Regions from separate parts of the Mesorhizobium sp. NBSH29 genome, predicted to be linked through region 2. Evidence: predicted binding sites of a transcription regulator. Region 2 holds the regulator's gene; the other holds the start of a gene.
The links. The regulator LexA, encoded in region 2, represses DNA repair genes until DNA is damaged. The targets are predictions, from matches to a motif close to TGTTCNNNNTGTGTTCNG.

Region 1: the regulator LexA is predicted to act here: its motif matches at 5,769-5,786, upstream of GA830_RS07425 (DNA recombination protein RmuC).

Annotation. Positions count from the first base shown of each region.
Region 1 covers NZ_CP045492.1:1,489,381-1,504,230, forward strand. The annotation lists gene GA830_RS07395 (lytic murein transglycosylase) at 1-521, shown strand, start outside; gene GA830_RS07400 (LLM class flavin-dependent oxidoreductase) at 549-1,550, opposite strand; partial or broken gene GA830_RS07405 (LLM class flavin-dependent oxidoreductase) at 1,760-2,030, opposite strand; gene GA830_RS07410 (DUF6481 family protein) at 2,347-2,772, shown strand; gene sugE (quaternary ammonium compound efflux SMR transporter SugE) at 2,834-3,148, opposite strand; gene GA830_RS07420 (cation diffusion facilitator family transporter) at 3,523-4,467, shown strand; gene GA830_RS07425 (DNA recombination protein RmuC) at 4,480-5,736, opposite strand; gene def (peptide deformylase) at 5,840-6,370, shown strand; gene fmt (methionyl-tRNA formyltransferase) at 6,372-7,307, shown strand; gene truA (tRNA pseudouridine(38-40) synthase TruA) at 7,371-8,123, shown strand; gene GA830_RS07445 (dihydrofolate reductase family protein) at 8,142-8,696, opposite strand; gene GA830_RS07450 (SRPBCC family protein) at 8,817-9,308, opposite strand; gene GA830_RS07455 (ArsR/SmtB family transcription factor) at 9,322-9,657, opposite strand; gene GA830_RS07460 (Lrp/AsnC family transcriptional regulator) at 9,728-10,267, opposite strand; gene GA830_RS07465 (MFS transporter) at 10,317-11,516, shown strand; gene GA830_RS07470 (transporter) at 11,504-12,112, opposite strand; gene dapE (succinyl-diaminopimelate desuccinylase) at 12,119-13,306, opposite strand; gene GA830_RS07480 (hypothetical protein) at 13,373-13,561, opposite strand; gene GA830_RS07485 (ADP-ribosyltransferase domain-containing protein) at 13,558-14,127, opposite strand; gene GA830_RS07490 (amidohydrolase) at 14,382-14,850, shown strand, end outside.
Region 2 covers NZ_CP045492.1:2,866,150-2,880,999, forward strand. The annotation lists gene GA830_RS14230 (SurA N-terminal domain-containing protein) at 1-36, shown strand, start outside; gene trpD (anthranilate phosphoribosyltransferase) at 44-1,066, shown strand; gene trpC (indole-3-glycerol phosphate synthase TrpC) at 1,059-1,859, shown strand; gene moaC (cyclic pyranopterin monophosphate synthase MoaC) at 1,865-2,362, shown strand; gene GA830_RS14250 (molybdopterin molybdotransferase MoeA) at 2,364-3,572, shown strand; gene lexA (transcriptional repressor LexA) at 3,687-4,406, shown strand; gene GA830_RS14260 (ComEC/Rec2 family competence protein) at 4,407-6,833, opposite strand; gene gltX (glutamate--tRNA ligase) at 6,965-8,398, shown strand; gene gltA (citrate synthase) at 8,563-9,882, shown strand; gene GA830_RS14275 (GNAT family N-acetyltransferase) at 9,890-10,531, opposite strand; gene GA830_RS14280 (SDR family oxidoreductase) at 10,528-11,298, opposite strand; gene GA830_RS14285 (ABC transporter permease) at 11,295-12,290, opposite strand; gene GA830_RS14290 (sugar ABC transporter substrate-binding protein) at 12,398-13,438, opposite strand; gene GA830_RS14295 (ATP-binding cassette domain-containing protein) at 13,468-14,241, opposite strand; gene GA830_RS14300 (ROK family transcriptional regulator) at 14,238-14,850, opposite strand, start outside.

The sequences.
Region 1 (14,850 bases), 1.4 Mb from region 2:
GCTGGCAGAAGGGCCGCGATTGGGGCTTTGAGGTCACTGTGCCACAAACGGTTTCCTGCGCTCTCGAAGGCCCGGACCAGGGCAAAAAAATCGCCGATTGGACAAAGCTCGGTGTCGCGCGAGTGGGTGGCAAGCTGTTTCCCGCCCACGAGCTGCGCTCCGAAGGGTTTTTACTAATGCCGGCTGGCCGCAGCGGGCCGAGCTTCATCGTCACGCCGAATTTCTACGTGCTGAAGGCCTATAATGAGAGTGATCTCTACGCGCTGTTCATCGGTCACGCTGCAGACCGCATCGCCCATGGCGACAAGCCGTTTGCCGGAGCGTGGGGCGCCGTCGGTGGTCTCTACCGCTCCGATGTGGCATCGCTCCAGCGCGGGCTGGAAAAGCAGGGTTTCGACGTCGGCGGCGCCGACGGCCTGCCCGGCTTCAAGACACGACGGTCGATCGGTGCATGGCAGGAAAAGAACGGCCAGGCGGCGACGTGTTTTCCCGATTCCGGGCTGGTGAAGGCGCTGCGTTAGGGCAAGGACGGCAGCAAAACCAACCGCTCACGCCGCCGACGAAAGCTCCCTGTGCACATCCGCCAGCATCTCAAACGACCGCACGCGTGCGGCATGATCGAACATTTGGGCGGTGACCATCAGTTCGTCAGCGCCGGTGCGACGGATGAAAGCTTCGAGACCGGATTTGACCGTATCGCGGTCGCCAACGATGGCACAGACAAGCGCGTGGTCAAGCATGGTTTTGGACGCAATGTCGAGTGTATCGTAATAGCGTTCTATCGGCGGCGGCAGCTTGCCCGCGCGACCGGAGCGCAGGTTGACAAAGGCCTGTTGTAGCGAGGTGAAATGCAGCTTTGCCTCCTGCGTGGTCGGCGCGGCAATGACGTTGAGGCCGAGCATCACATAGGGCTTGGCAAGTTGCTCAGACGGTTGAAAGCGCGAGCGGTAGATGTCGATCGCGTTTTCCAGTTCAGCCGGCGCAAAATGCGAGGCAAAAGCATAGGGCAGGCCGAGCATGGCCGCGAGCTGCGCGCCATAGGTGGACGATCCGAGGATCCAGAGCGGCACGTTTTCTCCCTCGCCGGGCACCGCGCGCAGCCGCTGGCCGGGCTCTGCCGGGCGGAAATAATTGGCTAGCTCGACCACATCCTGTGGAAAGCTATCGACGCCCGATTCCATGTTTCGCCGGAGCGCGCGGGCCGTGTTCATATCGGTGCCGGGCGCGCGGCCAAGCCCCAGATCGATCCGGCCCGGATGCAGCGCCGAAAGCGTGCCGAACTGCTCGGCAATGACCAGCGGAGCATGGTTGGGCAGCATGATGCCGCCGGCGCCGACACGGATGGCAGAGGTGCCGGCCGCCACATGGGCGATCACCACCGAGGTGGCTGCGCTGGCGATTCCCGGCATGTTGTGATGCTCGGCCAACCAGTAACGGCGATAGCCCAGCCGTTCCGCATGACGCGCCAGATCAAGCGTGTTCTTCAGCGACTGCGATACATTGCTGCCTTCACCCACAGGCGAAAGATCAAGGACGGAAAGTGGGATCATGGCCAAGGCTCCTAAACGAATTCCCGAAAAGTGTGCAGCGGTTCTCAGCCCGAAATTGCGTACAAACACAGTGTTAGAGCATGCCAATGATTTCTATGGAGCACGGCCCCGCCCAAGGCGTTCCCTTGCGATATATGAATGCTGGTTGCCCAAGGCAAACAGTTGTTCAGTATTTTTTGAACTTGATAGCGGCCAGGGCCTCGTCCGGCCATCCCCGCGCGCACAAGCGGCGCCACGCGAGTGCCAAATAGCTCAATGGCTTTCATCGCCTTGTCATGCGGCATCAGGCCAATCGCCATCTGGATGAGGAGGCGCGAATTGCCGAAATTGCGGTGCTGGGCAAAGATCTTTTCGGCCACCGGTCTCCACAAACAGCGCTCCGTCCGCTCCGAGCGACTGATCGAAATGGGCGCGGGAGGTCGGCCCCCAGCCGCGCTCGCGGCCAATGCGGTTCATCACCTCGGCCTGCGGGGTGATAAAGCCCAAGTTCCATAGTGTTCGCCCCGCATTGTTTGAGACACGTAGCGGCCAGCCAGCATTTACGCCGGTGGACGAGGCTGAACATTCCGTCTATGCCTGCAGCGGATACCAATCAGGCAGTTTTTCCTGCCCCAAGGGCGGATTTCATGGCCTCTGTGGCCTTTTGGCGCTTGAACTCTTGGCGTTGACAGCTATGTAAGCGGCGCGACGACAGCAATTCCAGCAGTGACGTGCAGCGGTATCCGCCAGGAATTGCGGGAAACGAAGCGATAAAGAGGTTCTGCAGAACCTTGAACGGACTCCAGGGAAGTGAGATTTGGCTATCTTTAGGGAAAAAGACGTTTTTGAACGCCGCGATGCGGCAAATGCCGCCAAGCGCGCAATGCTTGAGAAATTCAAGGCCAAGCCGGCCGCAGACGACCCGGCAGTGGTAGCCAAGCAGGCCGAGCGCAAGGCCGTCCTCGAGGCCCGTGCCATTAGGCAGGCTGAAAAGGAAAAGCAGAAGCAGGAGCGGCTGGCCCGCGAGGCCGAAGAGCGCGCAACGCGCGAAGCAGCAGCCGAGGCCGAGCGCCTTGCCGCTGAAGAAGCCGCGCAGGCAGATGCCAAGCAGCGTGAGGCCGAGGAAAACGAGCGCATCGCGCGCTTGTTGTCCGATGAGGTCGAACGCAAGGCTAAGCGCGACGCCCGCTATGCCGCGCGCAAGTCACGCGTCGGCCGCACGCCTCCCGGCTTTTCCGGCTGATCGAACAGGAGTTTGCCTTCGGGCCAGCGCCGCTGCCACCTGGCCGCGGCGCTGAATCACGTCAGCTCACCAGCTTCAGGCCGATGATGCCGCTGACGATCAACGCGATGCAGCCAAGCCGTGCCGCAGTGGCCGGCTCTCCGAGCAGCCAGATGCCGAGCAGCGCTGTGCCGACGGTGCCGATGCCCGTCCAGATCGCATAACCGGTTCCGACCGGCAGTGTCTTCAGCGCCAGCCCGAGAAGCACGACACTCACGATCATGCTTGCTGCCGTGAGAATGGTGGGAAGGGGCCGGGTGAAGCCATCGGTATATTTGAGCCCGATAGCCCAGCCGATCTCGAACAACCCGGCAACGACCAGTAGAAGCCACGCCATGATTTACCAACCTCGCGTTTGTCCGGCGCCGGGCCGGAGATAGAAAACCGGCCGCAAGATATGCGGCCGGAGGGAAACCCACGATCAGCAAATGCGGGCTATTTGCTCTTTTTTGTAGCCGGAGCAAGCGTCGGGCTGGCTGCAGCGGCTGCCGGCTTCTTGGCATCCTTCTTGGGTTTGCGGACTTCTTTGTTCGACTTCATCTGACCTTTTGCCATGATGTGATTCCTCCTGTGCTGGCCGGCCCATGATGACCGTTCTGTTTGCCGGCACAAGGGGACTTATGCGCACGGTCCCCGGATCGCGCCGGCCCTGCGGCACTGGACGCCTGGCACTCCTGCTCTAGATGCCGGAACGAGACATCGGAGCTTGTCATGGCTGCTCATTCAGGATCGAAAACCGTTATCTATGCCGCGCTGGCAGGCAATTTTCTGATTGCCATCACGAAGTTTGGAGCTGCCGCATTCACAGGCAGCTCAGCCATGCTTTCGGAAGGCGTGCACTCGCTGGTCGATACCGGCAATGGAGCGCTGTTGCTCTACGGGTTGCACCGCGCCGCCCGCCCTGCCGACCGCACCCATCCGCTCGGACATGGTCGCGAACTCTATTTCTGGAGCTTCATCGTCGCCGTTTTGGTCTTCGCGCTGGGTGCCGGCATTTCCTTCTATGAGGGCATTGCCCACATCATGCATCCTGAGCCGGTCGCCAATCCGATGGCAAACTACATCGTGCTCGGTCTGTCGATGGTGTTTGAAGGCGGCACATGGGCCGTGGCGCTGAAGGAGTTCCGCAAATCGAAAGGCAATGCCGGTTATATTGAAGCGGTTCGCAAGAGCAAGGACCCAAGCGTCTTCACCGTACTATTAGAAGACAGCGCGGCACTGCTCGGGCTCGTGGTGGCATTTGCCGGCATCCTCGCCGCGCAGCTCCTGGACATGCCAGTCCTCGACGGTGTCGCATCGGTCGGCATCAGCCTCATCCTGGCGGCCACCGCAGTGTTCCTCGCCCGCGAGAGCAAGGGGCTGCTGATGGGCGAACCGGCACTGCCCGAAATCGAAAGATCCGTGCTGGCGCTGGTTCAGGACGACCGCGATATCGGAAAGGCCAATGGGATCATCACCGTCCATATCGGCCCAAACGAGATTGTCGCCGCACTCAGCGTCGAATTTGAAGACCGGTTGACCGCCCCCGCAATCGAGGCCTGCGTAGAACGTCTTGAACGCGCGATCACCCGGAAACATCCGCAGATCACGTCCCTCTTCGTCAAACCGCAGACCACCGGGACCTGGAAAAAGGTGCGTGCCGAACTGGCGATTTGACTTTCGCGAAAATTACTCGCGTTCTTCGACGACCCGAAGGCGCAACTGGCCGGTCTTGGAATCCGCGACGCGGGCCGCCGCAACGCGCGTGCCTTCGCTACCGCCTTCGGTCGAAGCAGCCTCCGGTGCGGAAAACTCCAGCGCCTCAATCTTCTGGCCCCGCTTGGTGACCTTGGACGACGAGACCAGAATATCGTCAATGTCCTTGGAAGCCTGACCGAAATGGCCCTGCAGTTTGCGCACCCGCTCGTCGAGCCGCCCGACATCCTCCATCAGCCGGATCACTTCGCCCTGGATGAGATGTGCCTGTTCGCGCATCCGGGCATCTTTCAGGATCGCCTGGATCACCTGGATCGACAGCATCAAAAGCGACGGCGAGACGATGATCACCCGCGCCCGGTGGGCACGTTGTACAAGAGCCTCGAAATTCTCGTGGATCTCGGCAAACACCGATTCCGACGGTACGAACATGAAGGCGGTGTCTTGGGTCTCGCCGTTGATCAGATATTTGTCGGCAATGTCGCGGACATGGATTTCGACATCGCGGCGGAAAGCCTGCGCGGCGGCCTTCTGCTGCTCGGCCCCCTCTGCCGCCTTGATAGCGTTCCAGGCTTCCAGCGGAAACTTCGCGTCGATCACCAGTGCCGGCGTGCCGTTCGGCATCTTCACCACGCAGTCTGGCCGGCTGCCATTAGACAGCGTGATCTGGAATTCATAACCGCCCTGCGGCAGCCCGTCGGCGACAATCGCCTCCATGCGCGCCTGGCCAAAGGCACCGCGCGTCTGCTTGTTGGACAGGATCGCCTGCAACTGCACCACCTGGCCGGCGAGCGACTGGATGTTGTTTTGCGCCGTGTCGATAACCGCCAGCCGTTCCTGCAATTTGCTCAGGCTCTCATGCGTCGAGCGCGTCTGCTCGCTCATCGACTGACCAAGCCTACCGGTCATGGCGTCGAGCCTTTGCGCGATGGATTGCGTGAGTTCGGCCTGACGTGCGCCGAACACGTCGGCCACAGCCCCAAGCCGCCCCTGCATCTCGGCCTGCGAGGCAAGGATACCTGCCATCCGCGCCTCGGTATCGCGGGCATGATCAGCGGTTACTGCTGCGGCAACCGCGCGCGCTCTGCCCGAACGCCACAGCGACAACACCAGCGCGCACAACAGCACCAAGAACAACAGCGCCCCAACGCCCAGCGTCTGGCCGAGCGTAATGGTGGTGGCACCAAGCTGGATCACCGGTTCGGAAAGAATTGAAGACAGGTCATTCATTCCGTCAGCATACGTGATTCGCATCGACGCGACAGATCAAAACGTGAACAGCAAAAATGTACATCCGGTTGACGCATTTGACCGGAAACCTTAAGCGAGCGCCATGTCGATCAAACCACTTATCATCCTGCCCGATCCGCTGCTGCGCCAGGTCTCGAAGCCCGTCGAACGGGTTGACGACGACTTGCGCAGATTTGCCGGCGACATGCTGGAGACCATGTATGACGCGCCGGGCATTGGACTGGCAGCAATCCAGGTCGGTACGCCGCTGCGCATGCTGGTCATCGACCTCGCCAAGGAAGACGAGGAGCCCGCGCCGCAGGTATTCATCAACCCGGAAGTCCTTCGCAGCTTCGAAGAGCGCTCGATCTACGAGGAAGGCTGCTTGTCGATCCCTGATTACTACGCCGAAGTGGAGCGCCCTGCGCGCGTGCGGGTCAAGTATCTCGACCGCGACGGCAAAGAGCAGGAGATCGAGGCAGACGGCCTCCTGTCCACCTGCCTGCAGCATGAGATCGACCATCTGAACGGCGTCCTGTTCATCGATCATATCTCCAAGCTCAAGCGCGACATGGTGGTGAAGAAATTCCGTAAGCTCGCAAAAGACCGGCCCGCAACCCCGCTGGTCAGCTGAGATGGGGCTGCGCGTCATCTTCATGGGCACGCCGGAGTTTTCCGTGCCGATGCTGCGCGCGCTTGTTGAGGCCGGCCACGATATCGCCGCCGTCTACACCCAGCCCCCGCGCCCGGCAGGCCGCCGTGGCCTGGAACTCACCCCGTCGCCGGTGCAGCGCGAGGCCGAGCGGCTTGGGCTGGAGTTGCGCACGCCACTGTCGCTCAAAAACGAAGCCGAGCAGGCAGAATTCGCAGCGCTGAAAGCCGATGTCGCGGTGGTTGTCGCCTACGGGCTTCTATTGCCAGCACCGGTCCTCGAGAGTACGCGGCTTGGCTGCTATAATGGCCATGCGTCGCTGCTGCCGCGCTGGCGCGGCGCAGCCCCGATCCAGCGCGCCATCATGGCAGGCGATTTTGAAACCGGCATGATGCTCATGAAGATGGAGGCAGGGCTGGACACCGGCCCGGTGGCGCTGACCGAGCGCATCGCCATCATCCCCGGCATGACCGCCGGCGACCTGCACGACCGGTTGAGTGCGATCGGCGCACCACTGATGGTCGATGCGCTGGCCCGGCTGGAAGCCGGAAACCTTCTGCTTTCTGTGCAGGATGAAGAGGGTGTGACCTACGCCAGAAAAATCGACAAGGCCGAAACCCGCATCGACTGGCAGCGCCCGTCGCTGGAAGTGGCGCGCCATATTTGCGGTCTGTCGCCCTTTCCGGGCGCGTGGTGTGAAATCGAGACCGGCGGCAGGGCGGAACGCCTGAAAGTGCTGCGGGCCGTTGAGGCGGAGGGTGGCGGCGCGGCAGGCATTCTGCTTGATGCTGCGCTGACTGTCGCCTGTGGAAGCGGTGCGGTGCGGTTGCTTCAGGTTCAAAGAGCGGGCGGCAAGCCAACCGATGCCGAAGCGTTTCTGCGTGGCACGCCCTTGGAAAATGGTATGATGCTGTCATGAGTATGAAGACAAACCGCGCCGCCTTTTTCCACGTCCCTGTCGCCTGACGGTCGGGACCAAGAGATGCCGCGATACCGCCTCGATGTGGAATATGACGGCAGCGCCTATGCCGGCTGGCAGCGCCAGCCTGATCTTCCGACCGTGCAGGGAGCCATTGAAAACGCCCTCCTGGCGTTTTGCGGCGAGGTTTTGACCCTGCGGGGCGCTGGCCGCACGGATGCCGGTGTCCATGCAAGCGGGCAGGTAGCCCATGTCGAGCTGGCAAAAAACTGGCCAGCAGAAAAGGTGCGCGATGCGCTCAACGCCCATCTGCAAATGGCTGGACAGCGCGTTTCAATCCTTGATGCAACACCGGCTGCAGAAGATTTCGATGCTCGTTTTTCGGCGATCGGCCGGCACTATCTCTACCGCATCGCCAATCGCCGCGCGCCTGTGGCGCTCGATCATCGGAAGGTGTGGTGGGTGCCCAAGAAGCTTGATGCGCAGGCCATGCACGAGGCAGCCCAGCTCCTGACCGGTAGGCATGACTTCACCACCTTTCGCTCAACTCAATGCCAGGCGGAAAGCCCGGTGCGAACGCTGGAGCGGCTGGATGTGGTGCGTCTTGCCGACGCCATCGAAATTCGCGCCTCGGCACGCTCATTCCTGCACAACCAGGTGCGCTCGATTGTCGGCTCGCTGAAAAAGGTGGGCGAAGGTGGCTGGAGCGCCGCCCAATTGCAGGCAGCGCTCGAAGCCCGCAACCGTGCAGCCTGCGGCCAGGTCGCGCCGCCCGACGGACTCTATCTGATCAAGGTGGATTATCCCGAGGTGTGACCCTAATCGGTAGAGCTGTCAGACCTTCTTCAGCTCATAAAAGAGAAGCATCCCGCCGCTCTTAAGAGGCTGGCTTTCGCGCAGGGAGAAATGCGCGCGGCCGCTTTCGGGCTTAAACAGCGGCGTACCTTCACCCCACACCACCGGCGCAAGGCAAATGCGGTATTCGTCTACGAGCCCCTCGGCCATCAGCGTTGCCAGGAGATCTGCGCTGCCGAATACGAAAACATCCTTGCCGTCTTCTTGCTTAAGCGCCTTGACGGTGTCGATGGCTTCGCCTTTCAACAGTCGGCTGTTGGCCCAATCAGCCACGTCGAGCGTGCGCGAAGCTATGGCCTTGTCGAGGCTGTTCATCATCGTGGCGACCGGACCCTCTTCCTTTGTCCAGTGATCGCGCATGCCCTCGTAGGTGCGGCGTCCAAACAAAAGCGTGCCGATCTCCGCACCCTGAGCCAGAGAAAATTCCTCTAGTTCCTCACCCCAGACTGTGCCGTGCATATCGAGCTGCCACGGTCCGGTACCTTCGAAATAGCCATCCAGAGTCATGACGTTCCAGGCTATCAGTTTTCTCACAGTCGATCCTTTCGAAGCGTTTGTTCAGTGAAATTTGCAGTCAGCACCGCGCGGCGCCCAACCTAAAGCGCGGCAGGTTCAGCCGTATCAGCCATGGCCGTGAATTAGTGGCTCAGTGTCTCATCGGCTTTTTGCCTCGACGTGACGCGCCAGCTTGTCCAGCGTCTGACCGCCATACGCGACCGCACCAAAACCGATCGCATTTTCGCGGTGTTCCCTGGACGGGTGCATCTGGCGCAGCGTCAACACGGTCTTGCCGTCACTTTGTTCGTCGAAGGTGACCAGCATCTTGAATTTGCCGGGATCGTGGTCTTCGTCTACCCCATGCTCAACCTCGATCAGCGTCGGAGCCTCCAGACGTAAAAAATCCATCCGGCTGCTGTAGCGGGTCCCGTCGGCGGCAACCATATCGAACCGCCAGATGCCGCCGGGGCGCAGGTCGATTTCATACGTCTCGATTTCCATGCCCTCGGGGCCGAACCAGACCACGATCTGTTCCGGGTCGGTCCATGCGGCATAAACCACGCTGCGTGGCGCGTCGATCACCCGCGCCAGAACGATTTCGCGGTCAAGCGGCCAGTTCTGCCAGGCGGAGTCAGAGTTTGTGGATATGGCGCTCATCGCTTCAGTTCTTCCTCGTCATGCGTTCGATATGGACTTCCATCCGGTCGAGACGGCGCTCCCATGCAGCTATGTGCTGGCGGATCCATCCGTCGGTCGCATGAAGCGCGTCCGGCGCGATCGTACAGGTGCGAACCCGCCCGTTTTTCTCAGACCTCACGAGCCCGCTTTCCTCCAGCACCCGCACATGCTTGAGAAGCGAGGGCAGCGCCAGATCAAACGGCTCGGAGAGCTCGCTGACGGATTTCGGCCCCTCGCACAAACGGCTGACAATGGCCCGTCTTGTCGGGTCAGCGAGTGCGGAAAATGCTTTGTCCAGATTAATTGAATACTTAGCCATATGGATAAGTATCAAGCTGGGCATGTGCCTGTCAAGAGAAAGTTTCCGCCTTGGCTAAGTGTTGAAGCGCCTAATAGATCGGCTTGACCATCTCATGGGTCGACGGCCAGACCCGTGTCGTATGCGGCTGAACCGAACGCTCCAAATAGGTCGAGAGCACGACGTAGCTGCGCGTTGTCACCACGCCGGGGACATCATAGATCCGCGCCAAAAGCCCTTCGAGCGCGCGGGCATCTTCGGTCCTCACCTTCAATAGCATGCAGGCATCGCCGGCTACTGAATGGATTTCCTCCACTTCGGGGTATCTTGAAATGTCCATCAGCTCCGGCGTCTTACCCCAGCCGCGCGTATCGACATGAACAAAGGCCAGTAGGGATTTCCCCACCGCCTTCGGGTCAATAATCGCAGCCGTCTTGCGAATGGCGCCGGAACGGCGCAGGCGCTTCACCCGTTCATGGGCTGCGGGCGCTGACAGGCCAGCCGCTTCACCTAGTTGCGCATAGCTGACGGTGGCATCTTCGACCAAAACGCCTAACAATCTTCGGTCAGCGGCGTCGAGGTCCCGTGACGGAAGCCTGCTTTGCTGAATGCCATCTGTTTCTTCCGCCATCTGCTTGATGCCCTCTTGTTGCTGAATGACATTTTGCGATTATGCCAAAATGTCGAAGCTCAATCAATCCGCTCCTGTCCCGGCAGTTCCAGGAATTCCTGCCGCTGCCTACGTGTTGACCGGCTGTATCGGCGTGATCGGGTCTAACTCGCTTGCTCTTGGACCCATCGCCCCGGAGGTCGCGCGGTCGTTGGGCGCAAGTGTAGCGATGGTGATGCTGGCCTCGGGTGCCTTTGGTCTCGGCACGGCTGCCAGCGCTCTGTTTCTCGCGCGCCACATTGACCGACTGGGGGCCGGGCGCATGCTGAGGCTGTCCATGGTGGTTCTATCTGCGACCATGCTGGCCTGTGCCGTAGCGCCCACACTCATGGTGCTGGTCGCAGCTCAATGTGCTGCCGGCATAGCCTCCGGCGTCGCGTTGCCGGCGATCTATTCGAGCGCTGCGGCCATCGCACCGCCGGGGCGCGAAAGCCGCACCATCGGCCTTGTGCTGACCGGATGGACCCTCAGCATGGTTGCGGGTGTGTCGCTGGCGGCAGTGGTTGCCGATTTCATTCACTGGCGCGCGGTCTATAGCGTTGTTGCACTGCTGGCGCTTGTCGCCAGCGCGGGGATGGCGCTTTTGCCCGCGCACCAGGCTGCGGCCACCGGGCCCGCTTCATCGCCGCTGGCTACCGCCAATATCGAGGGCGTCAAGCCGCTATTGCTGGCTTGTGGTGCGTTTATGACTGCATTCTACGGCGTCTATGGCTACCTCGGGGCCCACCTCCATGATGGTCTTGGCCAATCTGTCAGCGCCAATGGCCTGGCAGCCCTCATCTATGGCATCGGCTTTGGCAGTGCGACGGCACTGGACGGGGTTGCCGACAGGGTGGGCGCGCGCCGGATGATGCCGATAGTCTTTGTCATTGTTGCGGTCGTCTATCTGTTGCTGGGGCTGGCAGCCTCAAGCTTTGTTGCGGTGCTGGCTGTCGTGTTTCTGTGGGGACTTTCCAACCATTTGGGGCTGAACCTGCTAATCATGCGGCTGACGTCGATTGATCCGTCGCAGCGCGGTACCGTGATGGGGCTCAACAGTGCGGTAACCTACCTTGCGGTGTTCGCCGGCACGGGCGGTTTTGGTCCCATCTACGCCCGGTTCGGCTTTTCGGCTGCCGCCTATTGCGCCATGGCGTTGACCCTGGTGGCAGCGGTGGCGGGCAGCTACGGCGGTGCACGACGGCAGATAAAGACAGACTATCCGGCGTAGTGAACAGATGGGGTCAGTCCAAGCAGCGCCTGCAGGGTGAGGAGAACGGCGAACGCCGCGAGCAGCATGGCGACAAATAACCCGCTGGCGACTGCCGGCCCCTTGCCCAGCACCGCATTTGTCAGCCGCCAGGACAGCACCATCGAAATGAGGAAGATCGTCAGAGTCGCAAAGGTGACGATCTCCTTGGTATCGGGCAAGAAAAGCTGCAGCAGAACCGGTGGCAGCATCATCCAGACGATGATCACCTGGGACCAGTTGGTGGCAACCACATAGGCGACGAACCGACTGGCCAGCCCGACATGCCGAGCCGCGAGCGCTAGCATGGCCAGGGGCAACGCCCAGGTAGCAATGTCGATGAAACCGAGGCGTAAGAAGATAGAAAACCGCCCGCCGGAAACATCGGGCCTGAGGCTCAGATCGTTGGCCACCGCTGCCCAACCCACCACAAAGGGTGGCAGCGCCAGAATGATGGCAAAGAAGGAATTCCAGAACCCGTCGGCGGAAAGGTCAAGCTGCTTCAGGCCTTCCGGCTTGCCTTTCAGGAGCAGCCAGGCCCCTTTGAGATAAGTCTCGATCTGATCGGCTGTGGGCATTGCGTCTCACCCGAACCAGTCTGCGAGGAAGCGCTCGTAAATCTGCGTCAGCGTCTCCAGATCGGCAAGCGCGACCCGCTCGTCGACCATATGCATGGTCTGGCCGACCAGCCCGAACTCGACAACCGGGCAATAATCCTTGATGAAGCGCGCATCCGATGTTCCGCCTGACGTGGACAGCACCGGCACCTTGCCGGTCACGGCTGCCACTGATCCTGAGAGCGTGCCGATCAGCTTTTCGTCACGGGTCAGAAAGACTTGGCTTGGAACGCCGCGCCAGACAAGCTCATAATCGACAGGCGCGGGCTTGCCCTGGCGCAGCTTGGTGCGACGGGCAGCGCGGTCCAGCCGGTTGTGGATTTCCGCCTGCAGGGTCTCGACGTTCCAGCTGTCGTTGAAGCGCACATTGAAGATGGCAGTGGCTTTCGCCGGGATGACATTGGTCGCCGGGTTGCCGACATCTATGGAGGTAACCTCCAGATTGGTCGGCTGGAAATCGGCTGTGCCACCATCAAGGGCCGGAGCCAAAAGCGCATCGACAAGCGTGACGATGCTGCGCACCGGATTGTCGGCCAGATGGGGATAGGCGGCATGGCCCTGCCGCCCATTTATGGTGAGCGTCGCCGAGATCGAGCCGCGCCGCCCGATCTTGATCATGTCGCCGAGTGTATCCGGATTGGTCGGCTCGCCAACGAGCGCGGCATCCCAGCTCTCGCCCTTGCTTTTTGCCCAGTCGAGTAGCTTGGTGGTACCGTTGATAGCCGGACCTTCCTCATCGCCAGTGATGACGAACGAGATCGAACCCTTAGGCCTTCCGGTCTTTTCTATATGGCGGGCGACAGCGGCGACGAAGCAGGCAATGCCGCCCTTCATGTCGACAGCGCCGCGGCCATACATCTGCCCGCCTGCAATCTCGGCGGCAAAGGGAGGATACGTCCAGCTTGCTTCGTCGCCCACCGGCACCACATCGGTGTGCCCGGCAAACATCAGATGCGGTCCGTTGCCAGATAGTCTTGCATAAAGGTTTTCGATTTCCGGCGTGCCGTCCTCGCTGAAGACAGGCCGCTCGACCGAAAATCCGAGCGGCAAAAGCATTGCCTCCAGCGCAGATAACGCACCACCCTCCGCGGGTGTCACCGAAGGGCACCGGATAAGCGTGGCAAGATTGGCGGCAGGATCAGAAGGCAGCATCATGGCTGCAGGATTAGCTTAAACCAGATGGGCTGTCACCGGGGCGGAAGCAGCTCCGTGAAGAGATATCTAGCCGCGAGACGATTGCATCCGTTCCTGCATCGGCGTCGCAGGGAAGGGGGGCAGCGATGCCTTGAAAAACCGCTCGGCAAGGGCACGATCAATAACAAGATCAGAGCGCTTCGCGCCAGGGTTCTTCCGGCCCTTAATGCCGCGGCTAACGGTTTCTGTTTCGTTCGCTTTCTTCTTGTCGCTCATTCTAATTCTTCCAGGCTGATGATGGCCCGACCCTGATCCCGCATCACATTTGCTACAGTGAAATGACGACCAGCCGGAATCAAGACTTCACATTCGTGGAAGTTGGCTGAGAGAAACCACACTGCCCGTGCAGTAAGCGCCCGAATTATGAACAAAATGTTTCCTCCGAAGGCCTGGTCCTCCTTGATACTTGCGCTGGTAAAACCCCGAAAATGCACCATTTCGCCAGGTCTGTAGGGCTCGAGAAATGCATCGACGTCTGCCGTTTTATAGCCGCGATACACCACCCCTCCATTCGTTTTGAAGGCCGGTAATTTTTGGAGCGCGGAGTTCAGGACATCGCAAAACGCACGGATTTCGGTGCCGGGATTACCTGCCCAAAGCTGTTCATTGATGTGGTCATGCCAATTCATGCTGGTTGTGTAGACATAGAAGGCCAAAGCCTCGAAATTCAGGATGCTTCCGTGCTGGATATCATCCAATCCGCCAAATCTGCTGGCATAGAGCGACGCGTTCTGTGCGCCCACGATTGCAGTTAGATGGCCGTAGAAGTGTTCGCCGTCCATGCAATACCCTGACACGTTTGGATCAGTTGCGGCCGTCCTTGGCAGCTAAATGCTTCAACACTCATAGCTTGTATCGACGCGAAACTCACTTGTTTGTTGTGGCGCTTGAAAACGCCTGTGCCCCACCCTCCCAAGGTCATGGACCATGGCGTGCTGAGCAACATTTTGCTGGTCCAGCGGCGGGTACCGTCGACGCCGGCCTGTCATCCCTGCTAGGACGGATTGATCTTGTTTGCATCGATGTGGACCCCAGCATGGAACTGACCAATCAGGATATCGCCGATCTGATCGCCTTTCGGCACGAACTGCATCGGTATCCCGAAATTTCCAATGACGAGAAAGAGACCGCCCAACGCGTTGTCGACTTTCTTGCCGATACGGGTGCTGCCAACGTGCTGACCGGGCTTGGCGGACATGGTGTTGCCATGGTGTTCGACAGTGGCGCGCCTGGGCCAACGGTCCTCTTTCGCAGCGAGCTCGACGCGTTGCCCATCGAGGAGTTGTCGGACATTTCCCACCGTTCCACGGTACCCGGTACTTCGCATATGTGCGGCCATGACGGGCATACGGCCATCGTGGCTGCGCTTGGCCGTCAATTCGGCCGTAGGCCGCCAGCGCGCGGGCGTGTGGTACTGATGTTCCAGCCGGCCGAGGAAACCGGCGATGGCGCAGCCGGTGTAGTCGCTGACCCGCGCTATGAAAGAATCCGTCCCGATTTTGCAT
Region 2 (14,850 bases):
GATCAGGGAGCGGTGCAACGCGCATTGGCGCTGTGATGCACCCATGAGCACGCTAAAAACCTATATTATGAAAGTCGCAAGCGGCGACGCGCTTTCCTTTGACGAAGCGCGCGCCGCCTTCGAAGTCGTGATGTCCGGCGATGCCACACCCAGCCAGATCGGCGGCTTTCTGATGGCCTTGCGGGTACGTGGCGAAACAGTCGACGAGATATCGGGCGCAGTCGCCACGATGCGCGCCAAGATGCTGACCGTCGATGCGCCCGAGAACGCCATCGATATTGTCGGCACCGGCGGTGATGGATCGCACAGCGTCAACATCTCCACAGCCTCTGCCTTTGTCATCGCCGGCTGCGGTATTCCGGTGGCAAAACACGGCAATCGCGGTCTCTCCTCGCAGACAGGCGCGGCCGACGTGCTCGTAGCGCTCGGCGTCAAGATCGAGCTGTCTCCCGCAGAGATTAGCCAGTGCATCCATCAGGCGGGTATCGGATTCATGTTCGCGCCGGCCCACCATCCGGCCATGAAACATGTCGGCCCAACGCGAGTCGAACTCGGCACCCGCACCATCTTCAACCTGCTCGGGCCGCTCTCCAATCCGGCTGGCGTGCGGCGTCAGATGGTTGGCGTCTATGCACCCGAATGGGTGGAGCCTCTGGCGCATACGCTGAAGGCGCTCGGAGCCGAACGCGCCTGGGTTGTCCACGGTGACGGTCTCGACGAAATCACTACCACCGGTGAGACGCGCGTTGCAGAATTGCTTGACGGTTCCATCCGCTCTTTCACCGTCAGTCCTGACGATGTCGGCCTGCCCACCCACACCAGCCAGTCACTCAGGGGCGGCGATGCGGCCTTTAATGCGCGCGCCCTGCGTGACCTGTTGGACGGCGCCCCAGGCGCTTTCCGCGATACGGTGTTGATGAATGCCGGTGCCGGTCTTGTCGTCGCCGGAACGGCAGCAACCCTGCACGAAGGCGCGACCGCAGCCGCCAATGCGATTGACAGCGGTCGAGCAGCAAAAGTTCTTGAGGCTTTGATCACGGTTTCAAACGGCACTAGCTATGTCTGATATTTTATCCCGAATCGAGATCTACAAGCGCCAGGAAATTGAGGCTGCGAAAGCCGCTCTTCCGCTTTCCGAGGTAAAAGCCCGTCTGGCCAACAGGCAGCATCCGCGCGACTTTCTTGCAGCGCTTGAAAGCAAGCAGCGTGCAGGGCAATATGGCCTGATCGCCGAGATCAAAAAAGCGAGCCCTTCCAAAGGGTTGATCCGCACCGATTTCGATCCGCCCGAATTGGCGAAAGCCTACGAAGCGGGCGGAGCGGCATGCCTGTCGGTTCTCACCGACACGCCTTCGTTTCAGGGCGCCCCGAAATTCCTGACAGACGCACGCGCGGCGTGCATGCTTCCGGCGCTGCGTAAGGATTTCATGTTCGACCCCTACCAGATCTATGAAGCCAGGCTGTGGGATGCCGACGCCATTTTGCTGATCATGGCATGCCTTTCGGACGACGCTGCAAAACTGCTTGAAGAAACCGCCTTTGAACTCGACATGGACGTCCTCATCGAGGTTCACGACGAAGCCGAACTTGAGCGCGCGCTAAACCTGTCGTCACCGATGCTCGGCATCAACAACCGCAATCTGCGCACATTCGAGACCAGTCTCGAAACGTCTGAGCGCCTGTCAAAACTGGTTCCGGATGATCGCCTTCTGGTCGGTGAAAGCGGCATTTCCAGCCATTCCGATTGCCAGCGGCTCGCCGCCTGCGGCATCACTACCTTCCTGGTGGGCGAAAGCTTGATGCGCAAGCCTGACGTAGCGGAGGCAACGCGCCAACTGCTGGCCGAACAGGCTGCCTGACACCCATGGCCGACAAACCAGCCCTCTCCCATATTACCGCCACTGGCGAAGCCCATATGGTCGATGTCGGTGCCAAGGCTGACACCGAGCGCACGGCAATAGCCGAGGGCTGCGTGGTAATGCAGCCTGAAACCCTGCGGATGATCCTCGACGGCAATGCCAAAAAGGGCGACGTGCTGGGTACTGCCCGCATAGCCGGCATCATGGCGGCCAAGAAGGCGCATGAACTTATCCCGCTTTGCCACCCGTTGCTGTTGACCAAGGTTAGTGTGGACATCGAGCCGGAAGACACCTTACCCGGCCTGCGCGTCACAGCGCTGGCGCGCGTGACCGGCAAGACCGGTGTCGAGATGGAAGCGCTGACGGCCGCGTCCGTCGCCTGCCTGACCATCTACGACATGGCCAAGGCCGTCGACCGCGCCATGACCATCACCGGCATCCGCGTCGTCGAAAAGACCGGCGGCAAATCCGGTCCCTTTTCCGCCGCCGACAGGGGCGACTGACATGGCGCTGCTGCCTGTCGAGGAAGCGCTGTCCCGACTGCTCTCCGATGTCACGCCGGGCTCTGCAGAATCAGTTACGCTGGCGCAGGCCGCCGGCAGGGTTTTGGCCTTCCCGGTGGCTGCGCTCCGGACGCAGCCCCCCTTTCCCGCCTCGGCGATGGATGGCTATGCGGTGCGCGCCGCAGACGTCGCAACCGTACCGGTAATGCTGCGCCTTATCGGCGAGGCTCCGGCCGGCCACCAGTTCGACGGCTCGGTCGGCCCCGGCGAGGCCGTGCGAATATTCACTGGTGCGCCGGTGCCGCCAGGTGCCGACACCATCCTGATCCAGGAAAATGCTCGTCGCTTTGACAGCGGCACCGTCGAGGCTGTCGAAACAGTCGCCGCAGGCCGTCATATCCGCAAACCCGGGCTTGATTTCGAAACCGGCGATCCGCTGCTCGACGCCGGCCGCAAGCTTGACCCCGCAGCCCTCTCGCTCGCTGCCGCTGCCAACCATGCGCAGCTCGATGTCATCAAGGCTCCGCTCGTTGCTATCATTGCCACCGGCGACGAATTACAGCCGCCCGGCAGCCAGAATGTGAGGCCCGATCAGATCATCGCGTCCAACGGCTTTGGCGTGGCCGCTATCGCCATGGATTGCGGCGCGCGGGTGCTTGACCTTGGCATCGTGCAAGACGACGCCGAAAAGATCGCGGCAGCTTACCACAGGGCCCTGACTGCTGGCGCCGATGTCGTTGTAACTCTGGGCGGCGCATCGGTCGGAGATCACGATCTCATCCATGATGTACTGACAAGCCAAGGGATGACCCTCGATTTCTGGAAGATCGCCATGCGTCCCGGCAAACCCCTGATGTTCGGCCGCCATGGCACGGTGCGAATCATTGGCCTCCCTGGAAATCCGGTGGCCAGTCTCGTCTGCTCGCACCTGTTCCTGAAGCCGCTCCTGCTCAAACTGGGTGGACTGCCTCATGAGCCTGGCTTGCAGTCGGCAGTACTTGCCACGCCCATGGCCGCCAACGACCAGCGCCAGGATTATGTCCGCGCAATCATCTCGGAACAGGATGGCACAAAGGTCGCAACGCCCTTCGCCCTACAGGATTCCTCGATGCTAAAAACGCTGGCTGCCGCCAATGCCCTGATTGTCCGGCCGCCTCACGCACCGGCCGCACCTGTGGGCGAAACCTGTCCCGTGCTGATGTTACGCTGAACAACGTCTGTCAGTATTCATTAAAATTTAAACGGTTGCAGAACACAACTGGAACAGATAGTGTTTGTTCTGGTTTTGTTTTTGATCCGATTCATATCTAGGGGGTCCGCCGCCATGCTCACGCGCAAACAACATGAACTGTTGATGTTCATCCATGAGCGCATGAAAGAAGCAGGCATTCCCCCCTCTTTTGACGAGATGAAGGATGCGCTCGATCTCGCTTCCAAGTCGGGCATACATCGGCTGATCACAGCGTTGGAAGAGCGTGGCTTCATTCGGCGCCTGCCCAATCGGGCGCGTGCCCTGGAGGTGCTGCGCCTGCCTGATTCCATGTCGCCGGGTCTCGCTCCCACCCAGCGCGGATTTTCGCCGAGCGTCATCGAGGGCAGCCTTGGAAAGCGCAGTGAACCGATGCGCAAGCCTGCTGCCAGCAATGATGACGACGCCAATGCCGCAGTATCGATTCCTGTCATGGGCCGCATCGCTGCTGGTGTTCCCATCGACGCCATTCAACACAAGACGCATTCGATTATGGTTCCACCCGAAATGATCTCCGGTGGCGATCATTATGCTTTGGAAGTGCGCGGCGATTCGATGATCGATGCTGGCATTTTCGATGGCGACACGGTCATCATCCGCGATGCCAACACAGCCAATCCGGGCGACATCATTGTCGCGTTGGTTGACGAAGAGGAAGCGACGCTGAAGCGCTTCCGCCGCAAGGGTGCGTCGATTGCGCTGGAAGCAGCCAACCCCGCCTATGAGACACGCATCTTTGGTCCCGACCGGGTCAAGGTCCAGGGTCGCCTTGTCGGCCTCATCCGACGTTATTAGTTAATCAGCCTCGGCATTTTCCGCCTCGCCTTCGGGTTTGCTGCGCATCTTGCGCTGATAGGGCGGATTACCGCGTGCCTCGCGTGAGAAACGGCGTTGCGTGTGCCATGGGCGATAGTGATTTCCGATCGCAAAGGTGACGACCGGCGGGTCGGTGGCGCTCAATAGAATGGCGGCACTGCCATGCGCGGCAAGGTCACGTTTGGTGATGATCTCGACAGGCTGGCCCGGACAGATATTTTTGGCCGTCGCGTCGTCGATCACGATGATCGAGGCGATGGCGCATGCGCCGCGCGCCGCTTTGGCGTCCGCAGCATGCGCGATCACCGCCCCGCTGCCATGGCGCGACATGCACACGCCCGCATCACAAAGGAACGGGATGGCGCCGGGAACCTCGTTTCCGAGGGCCTGATATGGCTCGTTGCGCGGTCGTGTAATGTCGGGCGTATCCAGCGCGCGCTGCCAGTTCTCCATCGCGAAGGCACTCGGGCGATTGCGGTTCACCGCCAGTTCGCCGTCGCCAAGCCGGACGCCGACAAGCCGCGCATCCTCGGAAATCAGCACATCGGGAAGTTGTCGGCTGCTCGCCATGAAAAGACCGACTGCCAGAAAGGGCAGTGCCGTCAGCCTCAACCGTGTCGACGAAAGCGTCGCCAGCACGAGCGCCACGGTCATTACTGCAACCGAACCTGCCGGAATGAGCCCCACCGCATCGATGGGCGAGCGTTCTGAAAACCAGTTTGCGATCGCCAGCATGGCCGACAGCCCCTTCCCCATCACAGCAAACACATAGCCATCAAGACCGAATGGCATCGCCACCATCCCGATTACGGCCGAAGGCATGACAATAGCTGAAACCACTGGCATTGCCGCCAGATTGGCAGCCAGGCTAAGCGGCGATATCCGCTGGAAGTGATAGATGCCGAAAAGCGTCGTCGCTGTTCCGGCGATCAGCGACGTCAGCGCTAACCCACCAGCATAAAATAGCGCCTTGCGGGCCATCCTGTAGGGGAGCGGGAGATGAGCTGTATCAATGGCTGAATGGGTTGGCGTTCGTTGACGCCCCGACCAGGCAGCGTAGCCGCCAATCAGCGCCGCGGTTGCCGCGAAAGACATCTGGAAGCTTGGGCCCATCACCTCATGCGGCGAACGAGCCACCACGAATAGTGCAGCAATGGCCAGATTGCGCATCGTCAGTGCCGCGCGGTCAAACAGAAGTGCCGTCAACATGACGGCCAGCATGATGTAGCTGCGCTCGGCGGCCACTGCAGCACCCGAGACGAACAGATAGGCCGAAATCGCCACGAGTGCGGCGCCGGCTGCAAATTTCTTCACCGGATAGCGCGATGCAAAGCCCGGGAAAAGCGCGAAGATGCCGCGCAGCAATCCCATCACAGTTGCCGCTACCAGCGCCATGTGCAGACCCGAAATAGATAGAATATGCGCCAATCCGGTGCGCCGCATGGCTTCGTTGACCGGTTCGGGAATGCCGCTCCGCACACCCACAACCAGCGCCGCCGCAATCTGTCCCTCCACGCCGCCAATGCCATCGGCGATCCGTGCCGCAAGCCCTTTGCGGGTGTTTTCCACAAAGGTCAGTGCGTTCGTGCGCCACCCCGCTTGTTTAAGCGCACGGACATCCAACTCGGGCCCGATGAGAAAAAACCCGCTCGCGCCGATGCCAGAAAAATAGCTCTGAAACGAAAAGTCATAGCTGCCCGGTCGCACCGGTCCGGTGGGCGGCAGCAGACGAACCACGCCTGCCACCGCCGATCCGGCCTGCAGCCCTTCGGGCATAGCGCGCGCGGTGACCCTGATCCGGTCGGGCGCATAGCGCAGGGTTGGTCGCTCGGTCGCGGCCACATCGATGGTCAGCCGGACCCTGCCGCTTGGCTGCGGTTCTACCAACACCACATGGCCCATGACCCGTGTCGTGATGTCCGAGCCGATAATTTTGGTGCCGGTACGCCATACCTCCAGCTTGGCCGCCAGCACGCCCAGAAGCACGATCAGCGCGATAGTAAGCGCAAGGCGTAGTATTGGCTGCCCGCCAGCCACCAGAGCCAGTGCGGCAAGCGCAAGCACGCTGCTCCACAGTGCATAAAACTCAGGCTCTCCAACCGCTGTAAAATAGGCGATCACCCCAACCGCCAGGAACACGGGGATGAACAGGAAGAAAGTGCCCCTCTCCTCCTCCAGCACCAGATCTGTTTTCAGTGCTGGAACGATACGCCAGACTGAGGACATAGCCGATGGCACAACATCCAGCCGGCCACCGCCTTGTGCATGCGCTGTCGCAGCCGTCTCCAGCGCCGCCGGCTCGGGTCTGGTCGTGGTAGGTGCGGCAGGGACAGGGAAACCGTCGGGCGCAAAAAACGCCCGCTCCTGCGTCTCGGAAATGGCTGCTTCCGCCGTCTCTCGGGCCACGCTTGGCCGCTCCCCTTGCACCCCGGTCTCGCTATGCTACATCAACGCCACAAGAACACCACGGCATTGCCGAACGCGCCCAAAGTCGGTGCGCTGCAAAGGCCACACATCCAGGAACCGTGAAAGAAAAAATGTCTGACACTAAAACGCCCGTCGTCACCCGTTTTGCTCCTTCGCCGACCGGCTATCTTCACATTGGCGGCGCGCGCACTGCGCTGTTCAACTGGCTTTATTCCCAGCACACCAGCGGCAAAATGCTGCTGCGTATTGAAGACACGGACCGGGAACGCTCAAGCGACGCAGCCACCGCCGCTATCCTTGAAGGCCTCTCATGGCTTGGCCTGACTTGGGATGGTGCGCCGATCTCGCAATATGAACGCGCCGCGCGTCACCGCGACGTGGCCGAGGAACTTGTGCGCATGGGTAAGGCCTATTATTGCTATGCCTCGCCCGAAGAACTGACCACCATGCGCGAGACAGCGCGTGCAGAAGGCCGACCGCCGCGCTATGACGGCCGCTGGCGTGACCGTGATCCTTCAGAAGCGCCAGCCGACGTCAAAGGCGCCATCCGGATAAAGGCCCCTCAGGACGGCGAGACCGTGGTGCGTGACAGGGTCCAGGGCGATGTTCGTTTTCCAAACAAGGATCTCGACGATTTCATCATTTTGCGCTCGGACGGCAACCCGACCTACATGCATGCCGTCGTAGTTGACGACCATGATATGGGCGTCACACACATCATCCGCGGCGACGACCATTTGACAAACGCTGCTCGCCAGATCGTTATCTATGATGCGATGGCCTGGGACGTGCCGGTGATGTCGCATATCCCGCTGATCCACGGTGCCGATGGTGCAAAACTGTCGAAGCGTCACGGCGCGCTTGGCGTCGAAGCCTATCGCGCCATGGGCTATCTGCCGGCGGCGCTGATCAACTACCTCGCCCGTCTCGGCTGGAGCCATGGCGATGACGAGGTGATGAGCCTGGACGACATGGTGCGCTGGTTCGAGATCGAGGACGTCAACAAGGGCGCTGCCCGCTTCGATTTCAAAAAGCTGGAAGCGCTGAACGGCGTCCACATGCGCCAGATGGAGCCGGGCGCGCTGCTTGAAAGGCTGGTGGAGACACTGCCCTACCTCGAAGGTGGGCCTGCCATGGCCGATGCATTGACGCCCGAACGGAAGGCGCAGCTTCTGGCCGCTATGCCGGGATTGAAAGAGCGTGCCAAGACGCTGAACGAACTGGTCGAGGGCGCTGGCTTCCTGTTTGCCACCCGTCCACTGGCGCTGGACGATAAGGCGACAGGCCTGCTCGATGCACCCGCCAAGGAAATCCTCAAAGGCGCCAAGGCTGCTCTGGAAAAAGTCGGCGGCGACTGGTCGGCGGCCTCCACAGAAGCTGCCATTCGTGAATTCGCAACAGAATCGGACATCAAGCTTGGCGCGGTGGCCCAGCCTCTGCGCGCCGCACTCACCGGTCGCGGCACGTCACCTGGCGTGTTTGACGTGCTTGCCGTGCTTGGCCAGCAAGAAAGCCTGGAACGCATTGGTGATCAAATCGGTTAACGGTTTGAAGCGACCATTGAAAAGTGGCTGTTGCGGTGCAACATAGGAAACGACACAAACTTGGCAGCCCGCGACAAATGCGCTAGCACCCCAATGCGCAGTCATGCGCCTGTGACGTCCCTGTCGCAGGATTTGCCGACATTTTGGAAACAAGGGAGAGTGCGATGACCGAAGCCGCGAAAAAGATGGACTCCGACGCTCCGGCAACGGCATCGCTCGAATTTGCTGGCAAATCGCACGATTTCAAGGTCCGGCAGGGTACCGTTGGCCCGGATGTGATCGACATCGCTTCGCTTTACCGCGAAACCGGTGCATTCACCTATGATCCGGGCTTTACGTCGACGGCATCGTGCGAATCCGAGATCACTTTTATTGATGGTGATGAGGGCATCTTGCTGCATCGCGGCTACCCTATTGACCAGTTGGCCGAGCACGGCGATTTCCTCGAGGTCTGCTATCTGCTGCTTTATGGCGAACTGCCCACCAAAGCCCAGAAAGAAGATTTTGATTACCGCGTAACGCGTCACACCATGGTTCATGAACAGATGACGCGCTTCTTCACCGGCTTCCGCCGCGATGCGCATCCTATGGCTGTGATGTGCGGTGTTGTTGGAGCGATGTCCGCCTTCTATCACGATTCAACCGACATTTCGGACCCGCATCAGCGTATGGTCGCGTCAATCCGCATGATCGCCAAAATGCCGACCATCGCCTCGATGGCGTTCAAATATCATATCGGCCAGCCCTTCATTTACCCCAAGAACGAGCTGAATTTCGCCGCCAACTTCCTGCACATGTGCTTTGCCGTGCCGTGCGACGATTATAAGGTGAACCCGGTTCTGGCGCGCGCGATGGAACGCATTTTCATCCTGCATGCTGATCATGAGCAGAATGCCTCCACCTCCACTGTGCGGTTGGCCGGATCGTCGGGCGCCAACCCGTTTGCCTGCATCGCAGCGGGAATTGCCTGCCTTTGGGGTCCTGCCCATGGTGGCGCGAACGAGGCCGCTCTCAACATGCTGACCGAAATCGGCACGGTTGACCGCATTCCCGAATTCATTGCCCGCGCCAAGGACAAAAACGATCCGTTCCGCTTGATGGGCTTTGGCCACCGCGTCTACAAGAACTACGATCCGCGCGCAAAAATCATGCAGAAGACCTGCCATGAGGTGCTTGGAGAACTCGGAATCAAAGACGATCCGATGCTCGATATCGCCATGGAGCTGGAGAAGATCGCGCTCACGGACGAATATTTCATCGAGAAAAAACTCTACCCGAACGTCGACTTCTATTCCGGCATCACGTTGAAGGCCCTCGGCTTCCCCACGACCATGTTCACCGTATTGTTTGCGGTCGCGCGCACCGTCGGCTGGATCGCCCAGTGGAAAGAGATGATCGAGGATCCACTTCAGAAGATCGGCCGCCCGCGCCAGCTCTACACCGGCGCTCCAGAGCGTGACTACGTGGCCATCGCCAAGCGCTAGACGCAGGCTAACGGGCCAGCGTCTTTACCATGAATATGCAGCGGCGCGGCACATCCGCGCCCTGCAATTGCACATAGCCAAGCGTTTCATAAAAGCGTAACGCCGAAGAATTTTCCGGCGCGACTTCCAGATAAAGCCCAGGCGACCCGCCTTCCCCCAGGCGCTCCTCCAGAAATCGCATCGCACGACGCCCGATCCCCCGGCCCCGCGCCTGCGGCAGGAGATCGATATGGCCATGTGACGGGTATCGCGTAGCCAGCACTTCAGGCACTGCCAAATCCGGGTGATGTATCCAATGCCGTGCCCAATCACTACCCTCCCAGAGAGATAGCTTATTGCCCGGATCGGTATGCGCCAGCCTCATGCCCGGATACCAGTCGTTTGCAAGCCGCAGATTGAAGGCAACCGAATTCCGCGCCCCGAGCAGATACCCCGCCGGACCGACCGGACCTTCAATGATAAAAGCCAGTTCCGGTTCAAAATGCCGGTAGGGAACGGTGTAGATAAGGCCGAGAAGGTCGGGAGCATCCTCCCTTGCGGAGGCATCGGCACCGGCGTCCCCGGTTTTGAGGCAGATCATTTTCAGCGCCGCATCATCTGCCGCGCTCGCCTGCCTCAGCACATAGCCGTCGCCCAAATCGACAATCATGGTGGCAGCAGCCTGAAATCCTTGCCTTCGGGCAGCAACTGGCCGCCATCCACAACAATGGTTGTGCCGGTGATATAGCTTGCGTCGTCCGACGCCAGAAACAGGAAGGCGTTGGCAATATCGCGCGGACTGCCAAGCCGCCCAAGCGGGATGGCATCCTCCATGTTCTTGATAAAAGCTGCACCCCGATGAAGCTCGATCGCCTCGGTCAAAATATTGCCCGGCTCGACCCCATTCACGGTGATGCCATAGCCTGAAAACTCCAGCGCAGCAGCCCGGATAAAGCCATTGATGCCAGCCTTGCTGGCGGAATAATGCCCGTGACCGGGACTGGTCACATGCGGCCCTGTTATCGAGGAAGTGAATAGCATGCGCCCGCTGCCCTGCGCCTTCATCGGCACGAGTGCTGCGCGCGCTGCATGGAAAGTACCACGCAGATTGACCGCCATGACGCGGTCCCAGTCATCGGAGCTCGTGTTTTCAATCAGCTGCCAGGGATAAATCCCGGCATTCTGGACAAGAATGTCGAGGTGACCGTAGCGCTGCAGTGCCAAGGCAACTGCTGCCTCCGCATCAGCCATTTCGGAAATGTCGGTTTGGATGAATGCTGCACCGCACTCTTCTGCGGCAGCCATGCCTGCGTCCATTTCCGTATCAGCCAGAACCAGTCTGGCGCCTTCCTCGGCAAAGCGCTGCGCTATACCTTTGCCTATGCCTCGGGCGGCGCCGATGATCAGCGCCACCTTGTTGTGCAGACGGTCACTCATGCGAGCCTCTGGCGGATGCTCTGCTTGAACGCGTCAAGCAGGACGGCAGCCAGAACCAGCAGGCCATGGATAACCTGCGTAAAATTGGCCGGAAGCCCCATCAGGTTGATCGCCGTGTTGATGGAGGATAGCAACAGAACACCGGCATAGACACCCGGCAGCGTGCCCACGCCGCCCTTCAGGCTGACGCCACCGATGACGACCGCGGCAAACGCGTTGAACAGCAGGCCGATGCCAAGGTTGGCCGTCGCCCCCGAGGTGCGGATCACCAGCAGCCAGCCCGCCATGCCGGCTATCGCGCCAGCCAAAACAAAGGCAAGAATGAGGTTCCGATTGACCTTGATGCCGGCGCGAAAGGTTGCCGTCTCATTGCCGCCGATCATGGTCAGGTGGCGACCGAAAGGCGTCTTCGCCAGAATAAGAGAAAATGCGATGAAACTGGAAATGGCAATCCAGGCCGTGAGCGGAATTCCCATCAAACGCTGGATACCGAACCACCGGATGGAAGGCGCCAGATCCTGGGCTGATCGCCCACCGGAGATTACCAGCACCAGCCCGCGCACCCAGATGTAGGATGCCAGCGTGATGATAAAGGCGCTCATCTTCATCTTGACGACCAGATAGCCGTTGAAGGCCCCGATCAATCCGCCCACCGCCAACGCCAGTACCAGTGATGCCGGCACCATCAGCCATTGTGGGTACAAAACGACACCCATGCCAATACCGGATGAGCAGAATAGAATACCAACGGTCATGGCGCTCAGCGCCGCCACAGATTCCACCGACAGGTCCATATGGCCGGTGATGATAACGAGCGCCAGCCCGATCGACATGACACCGAGCACGCTTGAGGCCTCAACAATATTGGCGAAAATGCCCAGCTGAAAATAGTTCGGCACAAAAAGCGAAAACACCACCAGCACAAACAGCAGCATGAACCAGACGAGGTTATCGAGAACAAACTCAAGGGCGCGGCGGGTGCGGGGGTTCATCTGTTAAATCCAATGGAAAGGTTTTGGATAAAGCCGTCCTAGGCGCCGCCGAATTCTCTCCCCGCTTGCGCGGGGAGAGAAGAGTTCAGCGGCAAGGTGCGGCTACGTCATTCAGCCGATTTTACCGTGTCGGTCGGAGGCTTGAGATTGCCCCAGAATTTTGGATCATCGACGTTGGATTTATCAATGGCAGCACCGGGAACCTTGATGTTCGGTCCCCATTCTTCGTTGGTCACCACGCCTTTCAGACCAATCACGTCATACTCGCCAGGTTTGATTTCCTGCTTGTTGACGATCTTGTCCATGAACATGGCAACTGCTGCTGCCTGGGCGTAGAGCGGCTGCTCCACCTCGACATTCAACCAGCCCTTGCGGATGAGATCGAGACCAACGGGTGCACCGTTAGAGCTCATCAGCATCACGTCGCCCGGCTTCTTGCCAGCCGATTCCAGAGAGGCAACTGCAGCTACCGAAAGGTGAGCCGCATGGCCGAAGATCAGGTCGATGTCGGGGTTGGCCAGCATCTGGTCGGCAACGATTGTGCCGGCATTGCTGGCTTCCCACTGCATGGCTGGAACGGAGATGATTTTGACTTCCGGAAATTCCGCCATCTTCTCCTCAAAACCCTTCTGGATATCGAGCGTATACGGATCGCCCGGATCGCCCAGAACCTGCAGGATCTTGCCTTTCACGGAGCCGTTTCTGGCAGACAACAGCTTTTCAGCTTGTTCTGCCGCCACGTAGCCGATTTCGATGGTGCCGGCCACCGAAGTGAGGTCGGATTTTGTCGAGGTGATCTGACGGTCAAATTCGACCACCGGGATACCCGCCGCACGTGCTGCCTCAATGGAAGGCTTCAGCGCATTGAAATCCACCGCTGCCAGAATGATTGCGCCGGGTTTGAGCGCGATCACGTCGTTCATCTGGCTTTGCTGCACGTCGGTTTTGTTGTCGGCGTTCAGCGTTTTCATCTCATAGCCAACCTGCTTCAGAAAGAGTTCCAATGCGCTCACCGAGCCGGTCTGAAACTCGTCGAGCAGGGTCGGAACCATGTAGTAGACGACGCCCTTGGTCTGCGCGAATGCCGGCGTGAGCAAGGCAAAGGCCAGTGCCAAAACACCGAAGACAGAAAGAAGTATTCTCCTCATTTTGTCGCTCCTGTTAAGCCGGACCCCTCTTATGACCCCTCACCCGCCGGTCCGGCACCGGCAGGTGTTTCACCGGTAATCATGTTGATCACCGCATCGGGACTTGTTTGATGACGCGCTACATCTCCGGCCACCACGCCCTGGCGGATCACCACGATCCGGTCGGCGACCTGAAATGCCTGCTGCATGATATGCGTGATGATAACGACGCCGATGCCTTGGCTGGCGACGTGGCGGATCATCTCCAGCCCGCGCCGCGTCTGCTCGACGCCAAGTGCGGCGAACGGCTCGTCCAGCAGCACCAGCTTGCCGCCCCAATGGACAAAGCGGTTGAGCTCGATAGCCTGGCGCTGTCCGCCGGAAAGATGCTCGACCTTGGTTCGGAGCGAAGGAATGCGCGTGCCCGCGCTGGAGAGCGCATCGCCCGCCACCTTTTCCATCGCCCGCTCATCCAGCACAGGAATGCCAAGCACTTTTCGGGTTATCTCGCGGCCCATGAAAAAGTTTGCGACGACATCCACATTGGTGCAGAGCGACAGGTCCTGGTAGACAGTCTCGATGCCGGCTGCCTTGGCCTGCGACGGCGATCTGGCCAAAAATTCCTTACCCTCAAACAACATGCGGCCTGAACTCGGCTCCAAACCGCCGGCGATGATTTTCACCAGCGTCGACTTGCCGGCGCCATTGTCGCCCAACAGCGCCACCACCTCGCCCTTGCCGATGGCAAAGCTAATGCCCCTCAGCGCTTCGATGGCGCCGTAGCTTTTGGTGATGTTGTCGAGGACGAGCAGCGGTTCACTCATGCGGCTATCTCCCTGGACTGAACAACAATATCCTTTTCGCGCTCGCGCTCGGCCGCAAACATCTGGCCGAAGCGCGGTGAGAGAACGCCTGAAACCGCAAGTGCTGCGGCCCCACGAAGCACTGCGAATTGTCCGCCCTTTGCAACCAGAACCCGTGGTGTCGTTCGTCCCTTGCGGCTCGCAACCGAATTGAGAAGATTTTTTCTGGCTTCTGCCGCCATCTGGTCCAGCAGCGCCGGCGGTGCCAGCCCGCCAAGAATAATGGTTTCGGGATCCAGCATGTTTTCTATCGTCACGATTGCATTGCACAATATGGGCCCGACGGCCTCTACCCATTGGGCGTCCGAACCGGAAAAGCGGCCACGTGCTTCGAGCGACACATAACGCTCCAGACAGCCGCGATTGCCACACGGACAGATCTCCCCACCAGGAACCATGGGCATGTGGCCCACTTCGCCGGCATTGCCCCAGGCGCCCCGAAGCACGTTACCATCATGCATCAATGCTCCGCCAAGCCCGACGCCGAAATAGAGATAATAATACTGCGCATGCGACGCTCCGAGCCCATAGAGCCGTTCACCCATCGCCGCCGCCACCATGTCGGTCTCG